Regions from separate parts of the Mesorhizobium sp. M0047 genome, predicted to be linked through region 2. Evidence: predicted binding sites of a transcription regulator. Region 2 holds the regulator's gene; each other region holds the start of a gene.
What was found. The regulator HrcA, encoded in region 2, represses chaperone genes, less so after heat shock. The targets are predictions, from matches to a motif close to GTTAGCACTCNCNNNNNGNGAGTGCTAAC.
Positions count from the first base shown of each region.

Region 1: NKJ89_RS18950 (co-chaperone GroES) is a predicted target of HrcA. The motif match lies at 1,598-1,626, and genes of this name have one in related genera.
Region 3: groES (co-chaperone GroES) is a predicted target of HrcA. The motif match lies at 1,358-1,386, and genes of this name have one in related genera.

Region 1 is NZ_JAMYUW010000018.1:98,126-101,398, forward strand. Features, by position in the region: gene groL (chaperonin GroEL) at 1-1,105, opposite strand, end outside; gene NKJ89_RS18950 (co-chaperone GroES) at 1,229-1,543, opposite strand; gene NKJ89_RS18955 (hypothetical protein) at 2,039-2,302, shown strand; gene NKJ89_RS18960 (hypothetical protein) at 2,299-2,610, shown strand; gene NKJ89_RS18965 (hypothetical protein) at 2,585-2,728, shown strand; gene NKJ89_RS18970 (hypothetical protein) at 2,754-2,996, shown strand; gene NKJ89_RS18975 (hypothetical protein) at 2,993-3,273, shown strand, end outside.
Region 2 is NZ_JAMYUW010000062.1:7,388-10,660, forward strand. Features, by position in the region: gene NKJ89_RS33380 (PQQ-dependent sugar dehydrogenase) at 1-181, opposite strand, end outside; gene NKJ89_RS33385 (hypothetical protein) at 297-494, opposite strand; gene hrcA (heat-inducible transcriptional repressor HrcA) at 585-1,667, opposite strand; gene rph (ribonuclease PH) at 1,848-2,564, shown strand; gene NKJ89_RS33400 (VOC family protein) at 2,748-3,158, shown strand; gene rdgB (RdgB/HAM1 family non-canonical purine NTP pyrophosphatase) at 3,158-3,273, shown strand, end outside.
Region 3 is NZ_JAMYUW010000009.1:2,473-5,745, reverse strand. Features, by position in the region: gene NKJ89_RS10645 (adenosylmethionine--8-amino-7-oxononanoate transaminase) at 1-28, shown strand, start outside; gene bioZ (3-oxopimeloyl-[acyl-carrier-protein] synthase BioZ) at 25-1,008, shown strand; gene groES (co-chaperone GroES) at 1,439-1,735, shown strand; gene groL (chaperonin GroEL) at 1,800-3,273, shown strand, end outside.

The DNA.
Region 1 (3,273 bases), on a different contig from region 2:
GCCGCTCCTGCAGCTTTTCCTTATCGTAGTCGGAGGTCGTCTCCTCGATCTGGCCCTTGATCTGGGCGACGCGCGCCTGGATGGTCGCCTTGGTGCCGGCGCCGTCGATGATCGTGGTGGTGTCTTTCTCGATCAGCACGCGCTTGGCGCGGCCGAGCATCTCGACAGTGACGTTTTCGAGCTTGATGCCGAGATCCTCAGAGATCATCTGGCCCGATGTCAGCACGGCGATGTCTTCCAGCATCGCCTTGCGGCGGTCGCCGAAACCCGGCGCCTTGACGGCCGCGACCTTCAGGCCACCGCGCAATTTGTTGACGACAAGCGTGGCGAGTGCCTCGCCTTCGACGTCTTCGGAGATGATCAGCAGCGGCCTGCCGCTCTGCACCACCGCTTCGAGGATCGGCAGCATCGCCTGCAGATTGCCGAGCTTCTTCTCGTGGATGAGGATGTAGGGCTCTTCCAGCTCGGCTCGCATCTTGTCGGCATTGGTGACGAAATAGGGCGAGAGATAACCGCGGTCGAACTGCATGCCTTCGACGACGTCGAGCTCGGTGTCGGCGGTCTTGGCTTCCTCGACGGTGATGACGCCGTCATTGCCGACCTTGTCCATCGCCTTGGCGATCATCTCGCCGACGCTGGCATCGCCGTTGGCGGCGATGGTGCCGACCTGGGCGATTTCGGCCGACGACTTGACCTTCTTGGCGCGGGCCTGAATTTCCTTGACCACGGCGGAAACCGCCTGGTCGATGCCGCGCTTGAGGTCCATCGGGTTCATGCCGGCGGCGACCAGCTTGGCGCCTTCGCGCAGGATCGAGGCGGCCAGCACCGTAGCGGTGGTGGTGCCATCACCGGCCAGATCGTTGGTCTTCGAGGCGACTTCGCGCACCATCTGCGCGCCCATGTTCTCGAACTTGTCGGCAAGCTCGATTTCCTTGGCGACGGTGACGCCGTCCTTGGTGATGCGCGGCGCGCCATAGGCCTTGTCGAGGATGACGTTGCGGCCCTTGGGACCGAGCGTGACCTTCACAGCATTGTTGAGGATCTCGACGCCGCGCAGCATGCGGTCGCGCGCATCGGTGGAGAATTTGATTTCCTTGGCAGACATGATTTTTATCCCGTCGAATTTGGAGTGGAACGGTCGCCGCGCGGAACGCGCTGCGCTTGTTCTTCAAGTACTGGAGCGACCTTTGCGCGCCCTGAGGGAAACGCGCCGCACGCGCCGCTCCAGTCAGGCGGCCTTCTTGGCTTCGACGGCTTTGTCGATGACGCCCATGATGTCGGCTTCCTTCATGATCAGAAGGTCCTCGCCGTCGATCTTGACCTCGGTGCCCGACCATTTGCCGAACAGGATGAAGTCGCCTGCCTTGACGTCGAGTGGAACAAGCACGCCGTTTTCGTCGCGTGCGCTCGGGCCGACAGCGATCACTTCCCCTTCCTGCGGTTTCTCCTTGGCATTGTCGGGAATGATGATACCGCCCTTGGACTTGATATCGCCTTCGGCGCGACGAATGACGACGCGGTCGTGGAGTGGCCGAAATTTCATGGGAACTTTCTTTCTGGGGCCGGCATGGGCGGCCGCTCCTCCTGATATAGGCGTCTTGGCACTCGATAGATAGAAGTGCCAGAATTATTTCTCGCCAACGGCCAAGAATTTGAATGATATAATTCGAGACGCGCAGAAATTCGTTCGGATGGGAGGAAAACCTTTTGCCGGATTGAATTTCGCGGATGCAAGTTATTATTTCAAAGATCAAACAGAGGATGGCCGCGACCTTGTTTGGAACTCAATTGAGGCGCATATGCAAAATTCGTTGATTTGGATCGAGTTGGCTTTATGTCAGAGCCCTCGCCATTCACCACCGAATTCTCGAAAACGAGTGCATGCGCCGGTCCGGCGCACATTTAGTTCCGTTCGGACCCTGGAATGAAACCGATGCTGACCACGGATGCACTGGCAGCGTCGGGCATCGTCCCAGCGGTTCGAGTAGGAATGATACGGAAAAGCGCAGCCGCCCGTTTCCGCGGAAAATCGCAATTCATGACCAGCCGCACCACAAATACAGTCGTTCGCTTCAAGTCGGCGTTTCCGCTGCCCGGCTTTGATCAACCGCAACCGCCCGGAGAGTATCGGGTCGACCATGACGAGGAGGCCCTCGAAGGGACTTCCCAGATCGCATGGCGCCGCGTGGCCACCTTCATTCACCTGCCGGCGATCACCGCGAGCGGTGCTACGCAGCAAATGGTGCCGATCGAACCGGCATTGCTTCAAGCCTCGCTGGAGCTGGACGAGAGACAATCATGAGAACCACAACCCTGATGCAACGCAACGCACGCCCGGTCCGCCGCGAAGCCGCAACGCATCTCTTCGCCGTCGGACAGGCTATCCGGCTGAAGAGCGGCATCGGCACGTTTCCAAAGGCCGCGGAAATCTACCGCGTCACAGCAACGCTCCCGCCGAGCGGAAATTCGCTGCAGTACCGCATCTGCAGCGACGTCGAACCTCATGAACGGGTGGCGACGCAGGACAGTCTCGAACCGGTCGACACGTCGCCGGGCATAACGCTAAGCGAAAGGATCTTCGAACATGTCAAAGGGACAGAAACGATCTAGCCGGGAGATCAGGAAGCCGAAGCTGGAAAAGGTCCCGCCCAAGGCTGAAAGCGTATTCGGCGCCCAGACCAGACTTGCCGCCAACATCAGTGCCGTGCGCGGCAAGGGCAAGAACTGACGTCGCGACACGGGCACGGATGACGATGAAGATCGTGATCGAATTCTATCGCACCCGAAACTCGGACGACGCGCATGCCGTAGTCGGGCGCGAGACGGCGCAAGCGGCCAACCTCGACCATGCGATCGAGGTCGCCAGGCTTTTGGCAAAAACCCTGAACATGCCGCAGCAGCCGGACGCCATGACCATCGTCGACGCGAATGGCGCGACGCTCTATTCCGGCGTTCTGGCCAAGGAAGCGATTAATGAGGAAAGGCCAACACCATGAATGCCTATAGCAACGAAACCGATCGGCAGCGCAACACCGCCGGGCTTGCGGCCTGGGAAAATGAGGGTGGCGCATCGGCACGCGACTTCGCGGACCGTCAGTATGGCCGCCGCGTCGAAGCGGATCGGTCCTGGACCGTCTATCATGTCTTCAGCGGAATTCCGGCGCTGATCGACGGTGGTGCGATGACCGGCCTCAGCCGGTCGGATGCGACGCGCAGCATGTTGTCCCTCAACCACCGCAATGCCGCGCGCCGGAGGGCGCGGCTTGCGGCGCC
Region 2 (3,273 bases):
ATTTGGTGACGTCGGGTTTTGGCAGATCGTTCGGCTTGATCAGGCGGCGCACACCGGGCCTGTCGGCACGCCAGTCGCCGAAGGCGGCGGCACCTTTCAATACGGGCTCCGCTTGCTGTGCGAATGCAGCGGCGGCGAGAAACACCGCAGCGGAGAGAGCCAGCCCAGCCAATCGGATCATTCAATCCTCCAAACCTGGTCACATAGTGAACGGCTGCAAAGGGGGCAAACGAGCGGTTTCGTCCGTTGTTCCGCGGCACACGATCAGTTGAAGTGAAAGCGGAGGTTTTTTAGCCTCAGGTCCCAGCGGCGTAGAAATCGTCATCGAGACGCTTTTCCAGCGCGACGAGATCGGCCGGCAGCGGCAGGCCCATGGCGCGCATTTCCCGCAGTTTTTCGCGCAACTGCTCCTGGATCTCGTGCTGGTCTTCCGGCTGGTTGACCATCTCCTCGAGCAGCAGGCTGATCCGGGCCTTGAATTCTTCGAGCGCCATTGTTTTTCTCCTCAGCTGCTTGTTCTTTGTTTTTTGAGTCTAAGGTGTTGAGATTCAGGTCAGGCCGGCATCACCTGAACATCAATACGCTTAGCGCAGCATGCGGGAAATCAGCTGCGCCGTATAGTCGACCATCGGCACGATGCGGGCATAGTTGAGCCGGGTCGGGCCGATGACCCCAAGCGCACCGACGACGCGGGCGTCCTTGTCGCGATAGGGCGCGACCACCAGCGACGAGCCCGACAGCGAGAACAGCTTGTTTTCCGAGCCGATGAAGATGCGCACGCCCGATCCTTCCTCGGCGAGGTCGAGCAGCTGGATCAGTCCGTCCTGCGTCTCCATGTCCTCGAACAGGTGCCGCAACAGTTCGATATCGGCCTGGGCGGTGACGTTCTCGAGCAGATTGGCGCGGCCGCTCACGATGAGCCGTGCCGGCAGGCCGCTGTCCGCGCCGGCCCACACCGCGAGCCCCTTCTCGACGAGGTCCTGCGACAGCGTGTCGAGGGCGGCCCTGGTCTCTTCCTTGATGCGGGCGATCTCGACCCGCGCCTCCGCCAGCGTGCGGCCGCGGATATGAGCGTTGAGGAAGTTCGAGGCCTCGTGCAGTTGCGAGACGGTGATGCCGGCGGGCAGCTCGACGACACGGTTTTCGACGTCGCCATTCTGCGACACCAGCACCGCCAGCGCCTTGGTCGGCTCAAGCTGGATGAATTCGATGTGCTTCAGCGCCACTTCGTTCTTGGCGGCAAGCACCAGGCCGGCACCGCGCGACATGCCCGACAGCATCTGGCTGGCCTCGGTCAGCATGTGTTCCAGCGTCGCGCCCGAGCCGGATGCCCGCACCTGCGCCTCGATGGCGCGGCGCTCCTCGTCGGACAGATCGCCAAGCTCCATGAAGGCGTCGACGAAGAAGCGCAGGCCGGCCTGCGTCGGCAACCGGCCGGCCGAGATGTGCGGCGCGTAGATGAGGCCGAGATGCTCGAGATCGCTCATCACGTTGCGGATGGTGGCCGGCGACAGCGAAGACGGCAGGATGCGCGACAGGCTGCGTGATCCCACGGGTTCGCCGTCCTTGAGGTAGGAATCGACGATGCGCCGGAAGATATCGCGCGAGCGCATGTCCAATGATTGAAGCGCGGGCGCCTGCGAACTTGGATCGACTGCCTTGGTCATTGCGGCCAAAAACCTCCGGCCCAAAGATATAGACTTCGCTACGGCCCGCGCAACCCGGTGTCTGTGTCAGATCGCCCCGGTGTCTGTGTCGGATCGTCAGGCCATTTTCCTTTGCGCCATGCGTCCCATGCGGCTACAAGCCGGCCAAGATTCCCGAAAAATGACAAGAAAGCAGCCTGAATGCGCCCCTCCAAACGCCAATTCGACGAAATGCGCGCCATCTCCTTCGAGCGCGGCGTCTCCAAGCACGCCGAAGGCTCATGCCTGGTGAAGTTCGGCGACACGCATGTCCTGTGCACGGCCAGCCTGGAGGAAAAAGTGCCGGGCTGGATGCGCAATTCCGGCAAGGGCTGGGTGACGGCGGAATACGGCATGCTGCCGCGCTCGACCGGCGAGCGCATGCGCCGCGAGGCTTCCGCCGGCAAGCAGGGCGGCCGCACCCTGGAGATCCAGCGGCTGATCGGCCGTTCCTTGCGCGCCGTGGTCGATTTGCAAGCGCTGGGCGAGCAACAGATCACCGTCGACTGCGACGTCATCCAGGCCGATGGCGGCACCCGCACCGCCTCGATCACCGGCGGTTGGGTGGCGCTCTACGACTGCTTGCGCTGGATGGAAGCCCGCCAGATGGCCAGCGTCGCCAAGGTGCTGAAGGACCACGTCGCCGCGATCTCCTGCGGCATCCATGACGGCCAGCCGGTTATCGACCTCGACTATATCGAGGACTCGGCGGCCGGCACCGATGCCAATTTCGTCATGACCGGCAAGGGCGGCATCGTCGAGATCCAGGGAACCGCCGAAGGCGAGCCTTTTTCGGAAGGGCAGTTCGCGGAATTAATGGGCTTGGCCAAGAAGGGCATTCAGCGCCTGGTCAGTTTGCAGCAGATGGCGGTGGCTTAGTTCTCAAATGCCGAGCTTGAGCGCCCCCCTCTGGCCTGCCGGCCATCTCCCCCTCAAGGGGGGAGATCGGCTATCCCGCTGGTTTGCGCCACCTTCCGGCGGCGTGAGATGTGCGGAGGCGCCAAAGCTGCCAATCTCCCCACTTGAGGGGGAGATGGCCGGCAGGCCAGAGGGGGGCGCCTCGTGACGCCCTCCGCCATCCTGGAATCTGCTCTCTACGTCACCGACCTCGTCGCCGCGGAAACCTTCTACACCGGCGTCCTGGGCCTCACCCTCTTCGGCAAAGTCGATGGCCGCCACCTGTTCTTCCGCTGCGGGCCGGGCGTATTGCTCGTCTTCAATGCCGAGGCAACCAAAATCCCGCCGGCGCCCGACGCCAGGCTGCCGGTGCCGCCACATGGCGCTGTCGGCGAAGGCCATCTCTGCTTTGCGGCGACCGCTGACGAGATCGTGCGCTGGAAAGCGCGTCTCGAGGCGAAAAACATAGCCATCGAAAGCGAATTCGAATGGCCGCAGGGCGGCCGTTCGATCTATATACGCGACCCCTCGGGCAATTCGATCGAATTCGCCGAGCCACGAATCTGGGGCCTTTGATGCATTCTCTCGATGGAAAGAAGATCGTCGTCGCCAGCCACAATGAAGGCAAGCTGCGCGAATTCGCCGATCTGATGGGGCCGTTCGGCTTCGAAGCGAAATCGGCCAAGGACTA
Region 3 (3,273 bases), on a different contig from region 2:
GGGCGAACGCTTCGGGTCCAGGCCATGAGCAAGTCGTCGCGCATTCTCGGGTTTGGCCATCATGCGCCTCGGCGAAAGGTGACGAATGCCGAAATCGAGAGCAATCTCGGTCTTGATCCAGGCTGGATCGAAAGGCGTACCGGGATACGGTCGCGCTTCTGGGCAACCGACGAAGACACGCTGTCTGGTCTTGCTACGCAGGCCGGCGACATGGCGCTGGCGAACGCCGGCATTGCGCGCCACGACATCGGTCTGCTGCTGCTTGCCACCTCGACGCCCGACCATCTTCTGCCGCCCAGCGCGCCGCTGGTCGCACACAAGCTTGGCCTTGGCCGCGCAGGCGCGGTGGATCTGACCGGCGCCTGCGCCGGCTTCATCTATGCGCTCATGTTTGCGGACGGATTTACCCGCCTGCACGGCAAAGCGAGCCTTATTATCGCCGCCAATATCCTCAGCCGCCGCATCAATCCAGCCGAGCGCGCAAGCTCGGTCCTGTTTGCCGATGCCGCCGGCGCCCTCGTGATCGGTCCCTGCGATGATGCTGATCGGGGCATTCTCGGTGCCGCGGTGGATTCGGACGGCTCGCGATACGGGCTGATCCAGATTCCCGCAGGAGGAAGCAACAAGCCGTTCCACGGTGACCTCGATCTCGCGCAAGCCCGAATGACAATGACCGACGGCCGCGAAGTGTTCGCAAAGGCCGTCGAGATGATGACCGATTGCTCGATAAGCGCGCTAGCCGCTGCCGGAGTGCGGCCACACGATGTCGGCCGGTTCGTGCCGCATCAGGCCAATACTCGGATTTTCGATGCGGTCGGGAGGAACCTCGGCATCGCGGACCAGGCAATTGTCAAGACGATTGCCGATTACGGCAACTCTTCGGCCGCGACGATCCCGCTGTCGCTCTCGCTCGCCAACCAGACGGAGCCATTCCAGCCTGGAGAGAAAATCCTTCTGGCGGCGGCGGGTGCGGGTCTCAGCGGCGGCGCTCTCGTGGTTGGAATCTAGCCGGCCGGCTCACGGGCGCACGACTGGTCATGAATGGCGATAGGGCAACAGAACCAATGCCAAAATGGCCTTCTGAAGCTCGACATGACCGAGCTGACGCAGCACGACGCGTGCGAGCCTCTGGATGAGTTCAAATGCATCACCCGTTGCACCAATCGTGCCATCCGAATACAGCTCAATTACTGAGGGTGAGCCGCCCCATATATGTCCGATACCCGACATTGTTCACATAAAAGGCTCGATGCTTACACGCTCTTTGCTCTCTTCTCTTTGCTGCCTGCTCTTTTTCTCTTTGCTCTTTGCTCTTCCGTCTTGACTAGCAGGAGCCTGCGGCTTATCTCATTGCCGCGTTAGCACTCGCTTCGGCTGAGTGCTAAGCACGCTCCGGCAACGGAGAACCGTTCAACATCCGCACCAAGGAAATCCAAAAATGGCAAAGTCGAATTTCCGGCCGCTGCATGACCGCGTGGTCGTACGCCGGGTCGAATCCGAATCCAAGACCGCCGGCGGGATCATCATCCCGGATACGGCGAAGGAAAAGCCGCAGGAAGGCGAGATCATCGCCGTCGGCTCCGGCGCTCGTGACGAAGCTGGCAAGCTGGTCCCGCTGGACGTCAAGGCCGGCGACCGCATCCTGTTCGGCAAGTGGTCGGGCACCGAAGTCAAGCTCAATGGCGAAGACCTTCTGATCATGAAGGAATCCGACATTATGGGCATCATCGGCTGACACGCCGGCGCCTTTCCTTCGCGATCAAATCTGAATTTCGGGCGAAATGCCCAGGAGTAAAAAAATGGCTGCCAAAGACGTAAAATTCTCCCGCGATGCCCGCGAGCGCATGCTTCACGGCATCAACATCCTCGCCGACGCGGTGAAGGTCACGCTCGGTCCCAAGGGCCGCAACGTCGTCATCGACAAGTCGTTCGGCGCACCGCGCATCACCAAGGACGGGGTCACCGTCGCCAAGGAAATCGAACTTTCCGACAAGTTCGAAAACATGGGCGCGCAGATGATCCGCGAAGTTGCTTCGAAGACCAACGACATCGCCGGTGACGGCACCACAACCGCGACCGTTCTGGCGCAGTCGATCGTCCAGGAAGGCAACAAGGCCGTTGCCGCCGGCATGAACCCGATGGACCTGAAGCGCGGCATCGATCTGGCCGTGACCGAAGTCGTCGCGGCGCTCGGCAAGGCTGCCAAGAAGATCAAGACCTCCGAGGAAGTCGCCCAGGTCGGCACGATCGCCGGCAATGGCGACGAGTCGGTCGGCAAGATGATCGCCGAAGCGATGCAGAAGGTCGGCAACGAAGGCGTCATCACGGTTGAGGAAGCCAAGACCGCCGAGACTGAACTCGAGGTCGTCGAAGGCATGCAGTTCGACCGCGGCTATCTCTCGCCGTACTTCGTCACCAACGCCGACAAGATGGTTGCCGAGCTCGAGGACGTCTACATCCTCCTGCACGAGAAGAAACTCTCCAACCTGCAGGCGATGCTGCCGGTCCTCGAAGCCGTCGTGCAGACCTCGAAGCCGCTGCTCATCATCTCGGAAGACGTCGAAGGCGAGGCGCTCGCCACGCTGGTCGTCAACAAGCTGCGTGGCGGCCTTAAGATCGCCGCCGTCAAGGCGCCGGGCTTCGGTGATCGCCGCAAGGCCATGCTGGAAGACATCGCCATCCTCACCGGTGGCCAGGTCATCTCCGAAGACCTCGGCATCAAGCTCGAGAACGTCGGCCTCAACATGCTCGGCCGCGCCAAGAAGGTGTCGATCTCCAAGGAGAACACCACCATCGTCGACGGCGCCGGCAAGAAGGCCGAGATCCAGGGCCGCGTCGCCCAGATCAAGCAGCAGATCGAAGAGACCACCTCGGATTACGACAAGGAGAAGCTGCAGGAACGTCTGGCCAAGCTCGCGGGCGGCGTTGCGGTGATCCGCGTCGGCGGCGCGACGGAAGTCGAAGTCAAGGAAAAGAAGGACCGCGTCGATGACGCCCTCAACGCCACCCGCGCGGCCGTGGAAGAAGGCATCGTTGCTGGCGGTGGCGTTGCCCTGCTGCGCGCTTCGGCCGACATCAAGGTCACCGGCGTCAATGCCGACCAGGCCGCCGGCATCAACATCGTGCGTCGTGCGCTGCAGGCTCCGGCCCGCCAGATCGCGGCCAACGCCGGTGCGGAAGCATCGATCGTTGCCGGCAAGATCCTTGAGAACAAGGGCGCGACCTTCGGCTACAACGCCCAGACCGGCGAATATGGCGACATGATCGCCATGG